Regions from separate parts of the Bacillus sp. AFS053548 genome, predicted to be linked through region 2. Evidence: riboswitches for the same ligand, from Rfam matches in the RefSeq annotation. Region 2 holds a riboswitch; the other holds the start of a gene.
What was found. Region 2 has a riboswitch for S-adenosylmethionine ahead of metK (methionine adenosyltransferase). Riboswitches for the same ligand answer to the same signal wherever they lie in the genome.
Positions count from the first base shown of each region.

Region 1 (8,786 bases), on a different contig from region 2:
TTCTTTTTGAACCTTTTTCAAAAGGTTTTTATCGGTAATTAAACGATAGCCCGTTAGAGCCAATGCTTTTGCCCCCGTTACTAAGGCATGATCACCAAGCGGCGATCTCGCAGCTTCACGGAATTCATTCGTATGAGCAATTAAATCATTAGGTCCTATTTTAATATATGCGTGAGAAGTTGGAACAACATGGCTTACGTTTCCGGCATCAGTAGATCCAAGCCCGCCGCTTTTGCCATTCACTACTTCACCCAATAGGCTTAGTTCTTCACCGACAATCTCATCAAGAGATTGATTGATAATAAAATCATGGACTTCATTTTGGAATCTTTCAATTTTCACAGTACTACCAGTTGCAAGTGCTGCTCCTTCGGCAATATTACGAATCTTAGTAGATACTTCCTCCGTACGCTTCCAAGTACTAGCACGGATGAAAAATCTCGCTGAAGCATACTCTGGAATAATATTTGGTGCATCGCCTCCATGAGTGATAATTCCGTGTATGCGAACATCACTAGAAAGCTGCTGACGAAGGGCATTAATGCCATTGAATAACTGGATTACTGCATCTAAGGCATTGATTCCATGTTCTGGTGACCCAGCAGCATGGGCTGCTCTTCCATAAAAATGGAAGTCTAATGGATCTACTGCCAATGATGGACTCGACAAACCTGTTTTGCCACTTGGGTGGAGCATAAGAGCTGCATCAACACCTTCTAGTAAACCATTTTTTACGAAACTCCCCTTCGCACTTCCGTTTGGTCCACCCTCTTCTGCAGGTGTTCCAAATATGATAACCTCTCCGCCAGTCTCAGAAATGACTTCAGCAAGAGCGATTCCTGCTGCTACACTTGTCGTTCCAATAATATTATGTCCGCATGCATGACCAAGACTAGGTAATGCGTCATATTCTGCTAAAAAAGCGATGGTTGGACCTTGCTTAGATGACGTTTTCCTTGCTACAAAGCCTGTTTCGTGGCCAGCAATATTACGTGTTACATCGAAACCAGCTTCTACTAGAATTTTAGTATGTGTTTCAGATGCAAAAAATTCTTGATTACCAATTTCAGGTTTCTCATGAATTTTGTGGCTAATTTCAAGATAGACTTCCTTCGATTCCTCAATACTTTTCACAATTTGTTCTCTTTGTGTTTCAATTTTGACTGTCATTTAAACTTTTCTCCCTTCCATTCTTTTAAATAAGTATGAACTAGCTTTATAGATTTTTAATTTTATCAATTGAAATGACTACTGGAACTGTAGCACCTTTGTCACGTTTAATAATGTAATCATGAACTTCTTTTGATTGATAAGCCTTTACAATCTTTGCAAAGTCCTTGTCATTTTTATTCTTCGTACGAGATGCAATAACATTGATATACGGCATAGCTGCTTTATCATTAGGATCTTCTTTATAAAGTGGATCCTTTGCAGGGTCTAAGCCCGCTTGAACGGCGAATCCATTATTGATGATAGCCGCTGCCACATCATCCAATGATCTAGCTGTTTGCCCTGCAGCAATCGGTTTGATTTTTAGATGCTTAGGATTTTCTTTAATTTGTTCAATACTTCCTTTAGGATCAAAATTATCTACTAAACTAATTAACTTTGAAGATTGTAATAGTTTAAGTGCACGGCCTGCGTTCGTAACATCATTTGGTATTGTAATAGTTGCTCCATCTGGAATATCACTTAGCTTTTTAAATTTATGTGAGTAAATACCCATTGGCGCAATCACCGTCGAGCCAATCGCAGAAATATCTAAATTATGATCACCTTTAAATTGGTTCATATAAGTAATCGTTTGAAAAGCATTTAAATCAAGACTACTGTCATTAAGTGCTGTGTTAGGCTGAACATAATCTGAAAATGAAATAATTTTCAATTTAATGCCTTCACTTTTTACTTGTTTTTGTACAATATTCCAAAGTTCATAGTCATCACCGTTAATACCAATCTTAACTGTTCTCTCCTTTCCATTACCTGATGATGCATTAGAACCACATGCTGATAATACCGAAACCGTTAATAATAATGCTGCAAAAATAGTAAAAAACTTTTTCATCCTCTTTTCCTCCTTACGTATCTTGACCACGTATTTCCTAAACTTTGTATTATTTGAACTATGACTACTAGTAATACAACAGTAATGATAATAACCAATGTTTCAAAGCGCTGATAACCATATGTAATAGCTAAGTCACCTAATCCACCAGCACCAACAGCACCAGCTGCCGCAGTTGATCCAATCAATCCAATCGTTGCTGTTGTAAATGAAAGAATCAACGATGGAATCGCTTCAGGCAAAATAAACTTCACGATAATTTGAAACTTTGTTGCTCCCATTGAATAGGCTGTTTCCAGCACTCCCTTATCTACTTCTAGCATGGAGTTCTCAATCAATCTAGCCAAATAAGGTCCTACAAAGATCGAAAGCGGAACAATTGCTGCTACTACGCCAATGGACGTTCCCGTCAATAATCTAGTAAATGGAATAATGGCAACTAGCAAAATAATAAATGGTACAGATCGAACAATATTAATAATGGTATTTAACAACGTAAATAAAGGTTTGTTTTCCATTATATGACCTGGCCTTGTTACAACTAGGATAATACCTAGAGGCAATCCTATGATTGTGCCAAAAATAAATGACCCTAAAACAGTTAGAAATGTATCTTGAGTTGCCTGCAAAAACTGCGGCCAAAAGAATTCCCAATTAAGCTCCATTTAACTCAACCTCCCTTACTTCTATCCCCTTTTCCGAAATAAATTTAATAGCTTTTGCGCTTTCCTCTTTTGTTCCTTCTAGTGCCACAAGCAAATTCCCATAAGGTCTTTCTTGTAGCTCTGTGATCGATCCATAAAGAATATTTAAATGAATATCGAATTTTTTAAGAACCTCTGATAATAATGGATTGGCCGCCTTTTCACCTCGGAAGACTAATTGATAATATTTTCCCTTTGATAATGATTTCGATAACTTAGATGGCACCTCATTTTGTAATACTGTGTTAACAAAATTCTTTGTAATACTTTTTTGTGGATTCGTAAATACGTCGTAAACATTACCTTCTTCAACAATTTCACCATTATCAATGACGGCCACTTTATCACATAAATCACGAATTACACTCATTTCATGGGTAATAAGGAAAATTGTAAGATTATAGGATTTATTTACTTTCCTTAAAAGCTCTAATACATTCTTTGTTGTTTCGGGGTCCAATGCAGATGTAGCTTCATCACATAGTAGAAGATCTGGATCTGTTACGAGTGCCCTTGCTATTCCCACTCTTTGCTTTTGTCCTCCCGACAAGTGCCCCGGAAATACATCTTGCTTCCCTGTAAGTCCAACAAATTCAATTAATTCCATTACCTTTTCCTGAACATCCCGTTTCTTTTTTCCTTCAAGGTATAGCGGCATTGCTATATTATCAAACACCGTTTTGGCAGAAAGTAGATTAAAGTGTTGGAAGATGACACCAATTTTTCTACGTGTCTTACGTAACTCTTCATCTTTTAATGTCATTAGGTCCAATCCATCAATGAGAACTGATCCTTCTGTTGGCTCTTCAAGTCTATTTAAACAACGGATCAATGTACTTTTTCCTGCTCCGGAAAAACCAATGATTCCAAAGATTTCCCCTTTCTCAATTTTCATATTAATATTATTTAAAGCTTTAATTGGTGGCCTTCCAGGATAAACCTTCGAGACATTTTTAATCTCAATCAAATTCCTTCCCCCCATGCAAGTTATTCCAATCACAATAACCAAGTAAACACATTTGAAAACTAGGATTTATATCTATATTTCCCCCTTTTTCTCCTATGGCACCTCATCAAAAAACCCCCCTTCTTATCCAATAAGACAGATAAGAAGAGGGGTTATAATATATAAGCCACTTTACTTCTTATCTTTCAAATCGCTTGAACGATTTGCAGGAATTAGCACGGTATTTGTTACGAAACAACAAACCCGTTGCCGAGGTATCGCAGGGCCAGTCCCTCCACCTCTCTGGATAAGTAATAGAATTTATTAAGTTTTTAAATTATTGAGTTCATGTTATCTCTCTTTTTATAATCCGTCAAGAATTATTTTTAAATTTTTTAGTAAAAATTGTGTTTTGAAATAGCATTTTTTTTACGAGCACTGTTTGACGCAGGTCTCAGGTCCTTCATATTCAAATCAAAAAACCTATTTCACAAACCCTTTGGAATAGGTCTATATACTTATTTTTTTGTATTTTATTAGTATTTCATTGAAGAGAAGTACAAAAAAGCAGACTAGGCTTCGATAAAAGAAACCTGTCTGCATATTTGTATTGTGCCTACCATAATCCAGGCTTTACAACCATAAACCATAGCATAACCATCAAAAGAACGATGTAAATCCAGATAGAGCGACGAAGCTTCTGAATCAACATTCTATGGTCATAGGTTGGTTCACTGAATTTCCGAATGGTCGGTGAAAAAGCTCTAGCTAGGAAGAATAATGAGCTCACCAAAAGAAGAATAGTCATCACAATCCAAGATGTCTTCCACGACCAATGGCCCGCTAGTACCAACAATACCCCTGATCCAACCAGTACATGCCCAGCATGCTTTGCCAATCTGACAGCAAACCGGAATACATCCAAATAGCTCTGTTGTATCGCGGACTTTGTAGTATGCAGCTTTTTGAGTATCGGAATCAATACAAAAAAAGGACCAATTGATAAGATTACACTAGCAATATGTATGTAAAGAAGCAGTCTATACAGCATGTAAATTAATCTTGGATGAGACGGAACTCATGAACCCATACCCTCATTTTTGGCAGCCAAGGCATTCCAGGATGGATTGACAGGATCGATTGCTTATACTCTTCTACAGTCGAATAGCCTTCCTGCTTAGCATCCTCATCTGTCAATTCACCAAGGGCTTGAGAGTAAACTTTTTCAACAACATACTGATTATTTTGAAGGGTCATAACTTCCCCAACATCTGCATATCTTCCGTTTCGGCGAGTAGCAGTTTTTTGCCCTGCCAATACCTTTTCAACATCCTCTTGAAGCGTAACAAGGCGTTCAATCGTACATGTTTTTGGCGGTAAAGCGTTCGTTTCATTCTGATTTGTCATTTAAATCATTCTCCATTTCAATTTAATTTTGTAGTAAAGGCAATTAAAAAAAACGACTAGTTCCATTTTAATTAAATTAGTACAAAATAAGCAAATTTTATTTAAAAATATTGCAATAAGAAGCAGAGAAAAAGGACCTTACATGTAGCACCATAATAAAGACCAATAAAAAAACAGAAAAACTCCCAAAATAGTTTTTCTGTTTTTTTTTACAGTTAGTCCTCATTCAGCTAATCCATGATTTTATAATCGTAAACCAAATTTTCAAAGCAGTAAAACCGATTAATACTGCCAGAATCCCTCGTAAAACCTGTGTTTTTGTTTTTTTGCCTATTTTTGCACCTAATGGTGAAGCGATTAAGCTTGCAATAACAACAATAATAGTAGGCAATACTTCAACTTGACCAGTAGAGATTTTTCCGATCGTTACACCAATTGAAGAGATAAATGTTATGGCAAGTGAAGAAGCGATTGTCACACGAGTTGGTATTTTTAAGATTGTTAACATGATTGGTACTAACAGAAATGCTCCTCCTGCACCAACAATCCCTGCACTAGTGCCCACAACAAATGCTAGGCCTGCCGCAAGCCATACATTAATTGAAATTTGACCATCTGTTGACATCTCGACGTTTTTTCGAGGAATAAACATTAAAACGACCGCTATCATTGCTAAAATACCATAAACAAGGTTAATCCCATGTTCTGAAAGTAGATTTGAACCAAATCCACCAAGAAAACTTCCTATTAGTACACTTATTCCCATACTTAATATTACTTTTTTGTTTAAATAACCGCTTTTACGATAGCTTAATACTCCACCTAAAGTCGCAAATACTACTTGGACGGCACTTATACCTGAAACTTGATGTGGTGTGAAAGCAGCAAATCCTAATAATGGAGGAATAAATAGGAGCATTGGATAATTTATAATCGCTCCACCAATTCCTACCATTCCTGAAATAAAGGACCCAAAAAAACCAACTAAGAAAAGTACTAAAATTAAGGTCCACTCCATTTAAAGTCCTCCTATAATAGAAAAGGAGATGCGACTCTTAACTCTCCTTTTCCTATTAATCTATTAGCTTAACCTTTTTTAATCCAAAACTTTAAAACATTGTCTTCTTCGGTATAATTTAATAATTCGTGTCCACCTGATTTAGCCCAAGCTGCAAGGTCGTTTTTAGCACCTTTATCAGTGACATGAATTTCTAATACTTCTCCTACTTCAATCTCTGCAATTGCTTTTCTTGTTTTTACAATTGGAATTGGACATGCTAAGCCTTTTGCATCTAATAATTTTGTAGCTTCCATTCTATTCTCCTCCAAGTCTTATTATCGTACTGCACAGCGATTTGGACCAATTTCCATTTCTCTCTGTTTTTCTTCATTTAATTTAATTTTGCCCATATTAACTTCACGGATTTCTTGATATGAGTTTGGTTGTGGTGGTAAGTTTTCAGTTACTAACTTTCTAAACTCACTTTCACTTTCAATGTTCAATCCATGATTCTGATCAAATAAATATCCTAGTTTTTTATAAACACTTCCATCTTCGTTCAATTCACTAATCACCATAAAATGTGATGGAAGCACGATTAATTCAAGCGATAAATTTCGGTATTTTTTATAAAGGGTTTCGCGTAAGTCCCCTACCCAATCCTCTGCCATACCAGCAAGATCAGGTCTTCCAATTGAATCGATAAATAAAATATCACCAGAAAGTAAGAACTTTTCATCAACAACAAATGAAGTTGATCCAATTGTATGTCCTGGTGAATAAAAAGCCTCAATGCTGATTGCTGTTTCACCAATCATTACCTTATTACCATCTTCTAATGGACTATATTCAAAAGTAAGCTCTTTAGCATCCTTTGGCGGTAACCAGTATGTTGCTCCAGAAATCTCTGCAATTTTTCTTCCACCAGAAATATGGTCTGCATGTAGGTGAGTATCAAATACATTTGTAATTTTTGCGCTCTTTGTATTTGCAAAATCAATATAGAAATCCGTCATTCGAGTAGAATCTATTATAGCAGCCTCATTATTTGAGATAACCATGTAGGATAAACATCCCTTACCGATTCTGACAAATTGATACAGCTCTCCACCATTTTTCAAATCTGCAATTTTTACTGGTTCGAGATGTTCACTCCACTCTTTCATTCCGCCTTTAAGATAAGCTACGTCTAGTCCCTCGTCTGAAAGCATCTCTGCAATCATGATAGAAGATCCTTCTTTAGCACACACAACTAAAACATCTGTACTTGTAGGAATCTTATCTAAAATGTCTTCAACTCCATCAAGTAAATCAAAATAAGGTTTATTTAAATGTTCAAAATTTGAACCTTCTATTTTCCAATCATTATAATCATCAGTATTTCTAACATCTAGAATAAATAGTTCTTCTTTATCAAATATTTTTTTTGTAATCTCTTTTGCAGACATTGATGTGACTGCCATCTTTTATACCCCCCATAGTATATTTTCATTCAAAAAAAATTAGATTAACCTTTTATGCTCGTTGTTTCCCCAGACCACTCAGTCATTCCAGGTATGACATTAAACACGTTAGTAAAGCCGCTAGAAACTAGTAATTGAGCAGCAAGATCACTGCGGTTTCCAGTTCTGCAAACGATATATATTTCATTTTTTTTATTTAATTCTGTCATACGGTTCTCCAATTCACCTAAAGGGATTGATACCGCATTTGGTATATGATTAAATACAAATTCTGCTTCTTCTCTTACATCTAAAACGATTATATTTTCGTTTTGTAGCTTTTGACTTAATTGATCGTTTGAAATGACGTTTTCAAATCTTTTTTCAATTGCATTTTCATCTGAAGATTTTCTTAAATAATGAAGTAATACTTCTCCATTTTCGATTGTTCCTAAGTATTGATTTCCAGTGCTTTCCGCCCAAGCTTTAATGTCTGCTTTTGAACCTTTATCAGTCGCTTGAACCTCGATTACTTGCCCATTATCTAAATCCTTCATTGCTTTTCTAGTCTTTACAATCGGCATTGGACAAGCTAATCCTTTTGCATCTAATTTCATGTTTGTTTTAATGAACTCCATATTATGACCTCCGCACTTAGAATACCACTTGGGGTATTTATTTAATCAAAAAAATTATTCTACATTCCCTTCCCAAGAAAGCATTCCGCCTACCATGTTTTTAACGTTGAACCCTTGAGATTGAAGGAATTCTGTTGCACGGCCACTTCTAGCACCTGAACGACAAACCATAATATATTCTTTTGATTTATCTAATTCGTGTAATCGAAATTCGATTAATCCAAGAGGAATATGAATGGCTTCTCGAATTTTCCCAGCTGCAACTTCATCGACCTCACGAACATCGATAATATTTACTTCTTTTTCAGTTTTTAATTCATTTTCAAGCTCGATCGCAGTAATTTCTTTCATGTTATTCAATCCTTTCTAATTAAATAAATAAGTTAACTTGACCTTCCTCTGCTTCACCAATGTAAGCTGCAACACCAGCATACTGAATATTCTCTAATAACTCTTCGGTTTGTAGACCTAACAGGTCCATTGTCATTGTACATGCTACTAAATTTATATCTTGTTCTTGGGCCATTTCAATTAATTGTGGTAAAGGCAATGCATTATGCTTTTTAATAATATCCTTAATCATC
Region 1 is NZ_NUHI01000038.1:1,843-10,628, forward strand. Features, by position in the region: gene CN946_RS19390 (M20 family metallopeptidase) at 1-1,170, opposite strand, end outside; gene CN946_RS19395 (MetQ/NlpA family ABC transporter substrate-binding protein) at 1,217-2,065, opposite strand; gene CN946_RS19400 (methionine ABC transporter permease) at 2,062-2,730, opposite strand; gene CN946_RS19405 (methionine ABC transporter ATP-binding protein) at 2,720-3,736, opposite strand; SAM riboswitch class I at 3,912-4,029, opposite strand; gene CN946_RS23885 (hypothetical protein) at 4,332-4,766, opposite strand; gene CN946_RS19415 (ASCH domain-containing protein) at 4,772-5,122, opposite strand; gene CN946_RS19420 (sulfite exporter TauE/SafE family protein) at 5,349-6,140, opposite strand; gene CN946_RS19425 (sulfurtransferase TusA family protein) at 6,209-6,436, opposite strand; gene CN946_RS19430 (MBL fold metallo-hydrolase) at 6,458-7,585, opposite strand; gene CN946_RS19435 (sulfurtransferase TusA family protein) at 7,630-8,202, opposite strand; gene CN946_RS19440 (rhodanese-like domain-containing protein) at 8,257-8,553, opposite strand; gene CN946_RS19445 (DsrE/DsrF/DrsH-like family protein) at 8,573-8,786, opposite strand, start outside.
Region 1: it holds a riboswitch for S-adenosylmethionine, as region 2 does, so the genes downstream of both, CN946_RS19405 (methionine ABC transporter ATP-binding protein) here and metK (methionine adenosyltransferase) in region 2, are expected to answer to the same signal.

Region 2 (8,786 bases):
TTCCTTCTTTTTCCATAATACTTGCTGTAGGTTCAAACAATTGAACATACTCTCCAGTACCTGAAGCATATGCATTCGCGATATTTGCGAAGTCTATATTCTGAATAAGGTTCAAATCTTTATGTGGATCGATTCCATGTTTACTTAGGACATATTCGCCAACCATTTGTGGCATTCCACCTTTTCTTTGACCTAAAAATGTTTTGCCTCTTAATTGGTCCCAATTAAATGGTACAGTTTGATTTCTAGCTACTAGAAATGTTCCATCAGTTTGAGTCAATTGGGCAAAGCTTTTTACTGGGTCATTTGCACCTTGAGCGTATACATATATTGTTGTTTCAGGCCCAACTAATCCTATATCTGCACCGTTTGACAATACAGCAGTCATAGTTTTATCTCCACCAGCAGTAGTTGTGATCTCAACATCCAATCCATGCTTTTTGAAGATTCCTTCACTAATGGCCACATATTGAGGTGCATAAAATAATGAATGCGTCACTTCTGCAACTCTCACCTTTGTGGTCCCATCTTTAGGTTTATCTTTCGAACATGCACCTAAAATAGAAGCAACTAATAAAAACAAAATAACGAGCCATTTGATTTTCATTTAATCCCTCCTAATCGAAAATATACAATTAGCCTATGCAATAGGAGAAAATGGGTGAATGCGGAGTACTGACTCTACTAAAATAGCTCGGTTACTTATCTGTAATCTGAGGTAGTTGAACAAAGAAAAAACCTCTCTTACTTCCTTTTTAGGAAATTAGAGAGGTTTTTTATCTACTCTTTGAAAAATATTTTCGAGTATCTTCACGTATTTCGTTAGGTAAAACACTTTCTAATTCTTTGTTTAACCATGACAGTGTTTTATTACGTAAATAATCATGCATTTTTTCTTCGGCAGAGAGCATGACTAAATTAATCGTGCAGGTGGCACTTGGAGTACAACCTTTTTCTCTAAAAAGATATCCGTTATCTTTAATATTTTTACATTGAAATATTGGTTTAGAACCTTCAATTGCTTCAATTACATCCCAAAAAGAAATTTCTTCTGGAGATTTAGCTAGTTTAAAACCACCTTTAACTCCTGGAACGGAACTTACAATACCAGCTTTAGATAACTTACTAAAAATCTTTGAAAGATATGTATCTGAAACACCTTGAAAGAAGGATAGTTCCTTTATTCCAATTGGAGAATCTTCAGGAGTGTCAATTAAATAAACAAGGCAGTGAAGTGCATACTCAACTCCAACGCTATACTGCATGAAAACACCTTCTTCATAAATGAGATTATTTTTAATTAATCTTAGAAATCTTTTATTTCTTTGTCAAACAATTACTTTTAGGAGCAATTCAAACGTAAAAGGTGTTTGACATAATGAAATAAACACTTTAATATAGATAATATAAATCGGCGATTAATATTGTCGCTAATTTAATATTTCCAAAAACTACATTTAGTTCAATTATTTTTAGAATTAACTTTTTTAGGGGGAATTAAAATGGAAAAACAAATTAATTATTCAAAATTAGCACCAGAAGCATTTAAAATAATGATGGAAATGGAAAAGTATATTAAAACAACGGTTATAGACCATAAACTTCGTGAACTGATTAAAATTCGTGCTTCACAAATAAATGGTTGTGCATTTTGCCTTGACATGCATTCCTCTGAAGCGAGGGAAATAGGAGAAACTGAACAACGTTTATACTGTGTTAGTGCATGGAGAGATTGTGATTTTTACACAGATGCAGAAAAAGCAGCTTTGGAATTAACTGAGCATATTACACTAATTTCGAATAAAGGTGTACCTGAGGAACTATATAATCGTGTAAGTAAACACTTTAGCGAAGAAGAATATGTAAACCTTGTATTCATGATTAATCAAATTAACAGTTGGAATCGTATCTCTATTTCAATGGGGAATAGACCAGCTGAAAAATAAGATCCTAATAAAATAAAAAATGAGCCGAAGATTGGCTCATTTTTTAATGTGATTTTTCAATTCTTATTAAAATTTTGTACTTTTATAACATCGCTTTTTATTAATTTATTTTTATTAGAATAAATTTTTATAGTGTAAAGATCATTATTATTTTTAATATAATTCTTTTGATCTATTGTTATATTTGAAGTAGCAATAGAACTAGAAAGATTAAAAACAGCTCTTCCATTTATGATTTCGTATACTTGATTATGATTTATTTCTTCAATGTTGACTCCAAATATTGATTGGACTTTTTTAGGTAGTAGGATTTCTATTTGAGCATTTTCTATATCGTTTTTATAACGTTCTGGTACTGATAAGACTAAATAATATTCAACTCCATAAAGTAATTGATTATCCACAGAATCTTTGATCTCATAATATCTTTTGGATAATGATTCAATATTTGGCTCAATTTTTTTAGAAGATAGTGAATCATGCTTATCTAAATTTTTAGACGAGGTACCAGTATTGAATAAAAAAAAGGTAGTTAATAAAATTGCAGTAAATGAAAAAATCAGAGTTAATATCTTTATGGATCTCATTTTAATCCTCCATTTAATTCGATAAATAAATAGTGATTATTATTCATGTTCAGTTTGTTTAATGTTATTTTAATCTTATTCTATAAATGTTAATAACTTCCTTTTGTTAGGTGAGGTTGTTTTTTAATAAAGAAAATAAAAAGAGGCTGCCAAAAAGTCATAGATTCCGACTTTTTGGACAGCCCTTACATTTTAAGGTATTAGATTATTTTAAAGGTCCACCAAGTTCAGCTAATTGAGCATCAAAGCCTTCAAACTTTTTGAAGTTTTCTTTGAATTTAGTTACTAATTCAAGAGCTTTTTGATCATAAGCTGATTTATCTTCCCAAGTTGTTGAAGGGACTAATACGCTATCAGGTACACCAGGTACATGAGTTGGAATTGCTAAACCGAAAAACTCATCTTGAGTAGTTTCAATGTTGTTTAAATCACCTTCAAGTGCAGCGTGAACCATTGATCTTGTGTAAGAAAGATTCATACGTTTACCAACGCCGTATTCTCCACCAGTCCAGCCAGTGTTTACTAAGAATACATTTACATTATGTTTTTCAATTTTTTCACCAAGCATTTTTGCATATTCTACAGCTGGAAGCGGTAAGAATGGTGATCCGAAACATGTAGAGAATGTTACTTGTGGAGAAGTAACACCACGCTCAGTACCAGCTAATTTACTAGTAAATCCGCTTAAGAAGTGGTACATCGCTTGCTCTTTTGTTAGTTTACTGATTGGAGGTAATACTCCAAATGCATCAGCAGTTAAAAAGATAATTGCATGCGGATGTCCAGCAACACTTGGCTCAATGATATTTTGAATTGCTTGCATTGGGTATGCAGCACGAGTATTTTCTGTTAAAGTTGTATCATCATAGTCAGCTAAACGGCTATCAGATTTAACAACAACATTTTCTAACACTGTACCAAATTTAATTGCAGAGAAAATTTGTGGCTCTTTTTCAAATGTTAAATTGATACATTTAGCGTAGCAACCGCCTTCAATATTGAATACACCATTATCTGACCAGCCATGCTCGTCATCACCGATTAGCTTACGGTCTGCATCTGCAGATAATGTTGTTTTACCAGTTCCTGAAAGTCCGAAGAATAATGCTACATCACCTTCGCTACCAACGTTAGCAGAACAGTGCATTGGTAAAACATTATTTTGTGGTAATAGGAAATTCATGATTGAGAAAATAGATTTTTTCATTTCTCCAGCATATTCCGTACCACCAATTAAGATAATTTTCTTTTCAAATGATACAATAACAAATGCCTCTGAATTTGTTCCATCAACTACAGGGTCTGCTTTAAATGTCGGAGCAGAAACAATTGTAAATTCTGCTTCATGAGTTTGAAGCTCTTGCTCAGTTGGGCGAATAAATAATTGATGAGCAAATAAGTTGTGCCATGCAAATTCGTTAATTACTTGGATAGGTAAACGATACTCAGTGTCAGCACCAGCAAATCCTTTAAATAAGAATAATTCGTTACGATCTTTTAAGTAGTTAAGTACTTTGCTATATAATTTTTCGAATACGTCAGCAGAGATTGGTTGATTTACTGAACCCCAATCGATTAAATTTTCAACAGATGCCTCTTGAACAATAAATTTATCTTTAGGTGAACGTCCAGTATATTTGCCTGTTGAAACGCTAACTGCTCCTGTTGACGTTAAAATTCCTTCTTGTCTTGTTAGGACTTTTTCAACTAACTCAGAAACGCTTAGTTGGTTATACACTTGATTACTAGTAAGTAATTCGTTTAATTCAAAGTTTACATCAACTGTCTTCATATACTAATACCATCCTTTAAATATATTTGTCTGCCATGTAGGTATCTCGATAAATAGTATAACACATTTATTTTAATAGTGTATACTATTAGTTGGCAAAATGTGTTATGAATTTGATTAAAAAATAAATTTGAGTAAAATTTACTTATTAAATGAAGTAAGTTATTTAAATGTAAGTATAGTAATTAGTAATTTCCCATTAAATAGAAATGAATGTAGAGATAAAGTTATTGTAGAATTATGTCTAAGTTATGATGAAAATTGTTGACAAGAAAGTGAAATTTTAATATGATACTTTTCATACGGATACTCTCTTATCCCGAGTAGGTGGAGGGATACAGGCCCTACGAAACCCAGCAACCTCACTTTTAGTGAAAGGTGCTGAACCTGATGCAAGACTTTTTTTATGTCTTGGACGATAAGAGCGAAAGGCAAATACCAAGAAACCTTTCCTCAGGTAATATTTGAAAAGAGGAAGGCTTTTTTTTTGCTCAAAACTTAAATACAGTGGCAATTTCGTAATTTACACTGAGTTATCTTTATCTTAAATGGGAAACATAGGAATAGGAACAAACTTTTTATTCTTATGTTGAGAAAAAAGAGATCCGTCAATTCAATTTAGGAGGGGACTCAATGTCACAACGTCGTTTATTTACTTCAGAATCAGTTACAGAAGGACATCCAGATAAAATCTGTGACCAAATTTCAGATTCTATTCTTGATGCAATTTTAGCAAATGATCCGAATGCTCGTGTAGCAGCGGAAACTTCAGTTACAACAGGTTTAGTACTTGTTGCAGGTGAAATTACAACTTCTACTTATGTAGATATCCCAAAAATCGTTCGCGAAACAATCCGTGAAATCGGTTATGACCGTGCAAAATACGGATTTGATGCAGATACATGTGCAGTTTTAACTTCTATCGATGAGCAATCAGCAGATATCGCTCTAGGTGTAGACCAAGCGTTAGAAGCTCGTGAAGGTAGCATGTCAGATGAAGAAATTGAAGCAATCGGTGCAGGAGACCAAGGTTTAATGTTCGGTTTTGCTGTTAATGAAACACCTGAATTAATGCCACTTCCAATTTCATTATCTCACAAAATTGCTCGCCGTTTAACTGAAGTTAGAAAAAATGAAACAGTTTCATACTTACGTCCAGACGGTAAAACTCAAGTAACAGTTGAGTATGATGAAAACAACAAACCAGTTCGTATTGATGCAATTGTTGTATCAACGCAACATGGTCCAGAAGCTACTCAAGCTCAAATTGAAAATGATATTAAAGAACTTGTAATTAAACCAGTTGTACCAGCTGAGTTAATTGATGAAAACACGAAATTCTTTATCAACCCTACAGGTCGTTTCGTAATCGGTGGACCTCAAGGGGATGCTGGTTTAACAGGTCGTAAAATTATTGTTGATACTTACGGTGGATATGCTCGTCACGGTGGTGGCGCATTCTCTGGTAAAGATGCAACTAAAGTTGACCGTTCTGCTGCTTACGCTGCACGTTACGTTGCGAAAAACATCGTAGCTGCTGGCTTAGCTGAAAAAGCTGAAGTTCAATTAGCATATGCAATTGGTGTAGCTAAACCAGTTTCAATCGCTATTGATACTTTTGGTACAGGTAAAGTTTCAGAAGAAAAATTAGTTGAAGTAATTCGCAACAACTTCGACCTACGTCCAGCTGGAATTATTAAAATGCTTGACCTACGTCGTCCAATTTACAAACAAACTGCTGCTTATGGTCACTTTGGCCGTACAGATATCGATCTTCCTTGGGAGCGTACTGATAAAGCAGAAGTTTTAAAAACTGAAGCAGGTCTATAATAAAATGATTAAGGCTGAATATGGCATATGCTATATTCAGTCTTTTTTGTTTAGTAAGAATCATACTGTTTTATTCTACATATAGGTATACTTAAAAATCATTTTTCATAGGTTTAAATGACTAAATTAAAGTTTGTAATGGAGGAACCTATGAAAGCGATTATATGTACAAAATATGGTCCACCAGAAGTTCTTCAAATAACAGAAGTTGAGAAACCAAAAATAAAAGATGATGAGGTATTAATAAAAATACACGCAACAACTGTAACCGCAGGAGATGTAAAACTTCGAAGCTCCGATTTTCCTTATATGTATTGGCTGCTTTCACGCCTTATGTTTGGCCTTACTAAGCCGAAAAATCAAATACCAGGTTGTGAGCTTGCAGGAGAAATAGTCACGGTTGGCAAAAACGTAAGAAATTTTAAAACAGGTGATCAAGTTTTTGGATATAGTGGATTTACTTTTGGAGCTAATGCAGAATATATTTCTTTACATGAGGAAGGTGTTCTAGCTAAAAAACCAATAAATATGTCATTTGAGCAAGCTGCAGCTGTACCTGTTGGGGCGCTTACTGCATTACACTTTCTAAGGAGAAGTATTATTCAAAATGGACAAAAAGTACTTATTTATGGTGCTTCAGGAAGTGTTGGAACATATGCAATTCAGCTAGCTAAATATTTTGGTACAGAAGTTACCGCATTATGTAGTACATCAAATTTAGAATTGGTAAGGGCTTTAGGCGCAAATGAAGTTATCGATTATACAAATGAAGATCTGGCTAAGAGTAAGAAAACTTTTGATATTATTTTTGATACGGTAGGTAAAAGTTCCTTTTCTAATTGTAAAAGATTGCTTAACAAAGATGGCGTCTATTTGTTAAGTGCGGTATGGAAGCTTTCAGTTTATTTTCAAGCTATATGGAGTAATTTGATTAGTAATAAAAAAGCCATACTAGGTGTAGCAAATATGAACAATGAAGATTTAAACTATATAAAAGCACTTATTGAAGCGGATAAGCTAAAAGCTGTTATTGATCGCCATTACCCGCTTGATCAAATTGTTGAAGCACATCGATACGTAGAAAAAGGGCATAAGATGGGGAATGTCGTTATTAACATTCGAGGGATTTCAGACTTTTGACAAACGCTCGCTTTATTTGTTGCCTAGCCTGTATGTGCGGTGCTTATTATTATTTGTAGTTGTCTCGAAATATAAGCTGACCTTTTATCTACACAAAGAAATCCCTCAAAATGACCTTTTGAGGGATTTCTTTTATAGATTTTCATTTTGCTGTCTGATTTCTTCTCCAGCTAACATTATATTAGCTGTTTCAATTTTACGGTGCTCATCCACGGAATGACCTGGATCGAGATTATTAAGGTCTGCTTGTATTTTCATTTGTTCTTCGTTTCTGATGGGGTTATTTTTTTTGCTCAATTTTATTACCTCCATATATATAGTAGAAAGTCAATGAAACTCTCGTTGTTTTAGTCTTAACGAATTGACTAACTTCATTCAAATTTATAGAAGTAATTGGTTTTACTCGCTTAATTCATTTATTAATTTTTTAAAGGTGAGATAAGCAGGCTTAATCGTATAATCATCCTTCATAATACCAAATTGATGAAATAGGTCGTCTTTTGAACTATCAGCATCCCTTAAACCGAAAAATTCATAATGAGTAATATTTAATTCCTGGCGCAGTGAATAGACTGTTCGAATAATTACCTCAAGTACGATTGATTGTTGCTCATATGACCTTTTGATTTGTATAAATGGATTTTTGCCAGTTGGCCATCCATTCTCTGTAATGTGGATTGGAAGAGTTGACGGGAATCCATTACTATCCAATGTTTCTCGAAATTTACGTAGTATGTTTTCTACAGAAACAGCAACTTCCTCAATTTTTAATGGTTCCTCAAATACATCCACATAAAAATTATGACCTACATAATCAATTGAGTGAATTAATTCGTCCCCACCAATTTTCATTAAATTCTCCCAAAAATGTGGCACTGTCTTTTCTCCCTCAGGAACCGAGCCAAATCCAACTTTAATAGGTAAATTGTTATTTTCAATTTCTTCTTTTACAGTTAGAACGCCTTGTACAAGCGCTTCAAATACATATGGTTTGGAACCATCCATAAACGATAAATTAGGCTCATTCGTGATTTGGATTGAATCAAGGAAGGTGCTATACTCTTTAATTACTTTACGAACAAAATTTAACCAATAATCCAATGATAAGCTTGGATCCATGAGGCAGCCAATTGTTAAATCACCTAATAAACCTGCGTTTTTATATCGATTTAGAGCGTTAAATACTTTTTCTTCTGTTTCAGGTCCCATATAGACAGCATACATTCTTGGTAAAAGCTGATTAGTATTGCCCTTTAGCTCTTTAAGTGCAGAAGCTATTTTTTCATAGTTATCATCAGGACCAGTAGCTAATCCTATAGGTGTACCAGCTACGCTAAGGGGATAGATACCAAAAGTTAATCCAGTTGAATTCATCTACACCACTCCTTTAGTTAAATAGTAAATAATTATTTACTTGTTAAGTTGGATTAACCTATATAATTATGATATTATTGAATTATATCTCGGATAAATAATAAACTTTTATTTACT
Region 2 is NZ_NUHI01000004.1:29,005-37,790, forward strand. Features, by position in the region: gene CN946_RS01710 (ABC transporter substrate-binding protein) at 1-601, opposite strand, end outside; gene CN946_RS01715 (RrF2 family transcriptional regulator) at 777-1,265, opposite strand; gene CN946_RS01720 (carboxymuconolactone decarboxylase family protein) at 1,503-1,946, shown strand; gene CN946_RS01725 (hypothetical protein) at 2,003-2,533, opposite strand; gene pckA (phosphoenolpyruvate carboxykinase (ATP)) at 2,739-4,325, opposite strand; SAM riboswitch class I at 4,637-4,750, shown strand; gene metK (methionine adenosyltransferase) at 4,959-6,155, shown strand; gene CN946_RS01740 (NAD(P)-dependent alcohol dehydrogenase) at 6,306-7,295, shown strand; gene CN946_RS23270 (hypothetical protein) at 7,428-7,592, opposite strand; gene CN946_RS01745 (hypothetical protein) at 7,695-8,669, opposite strand.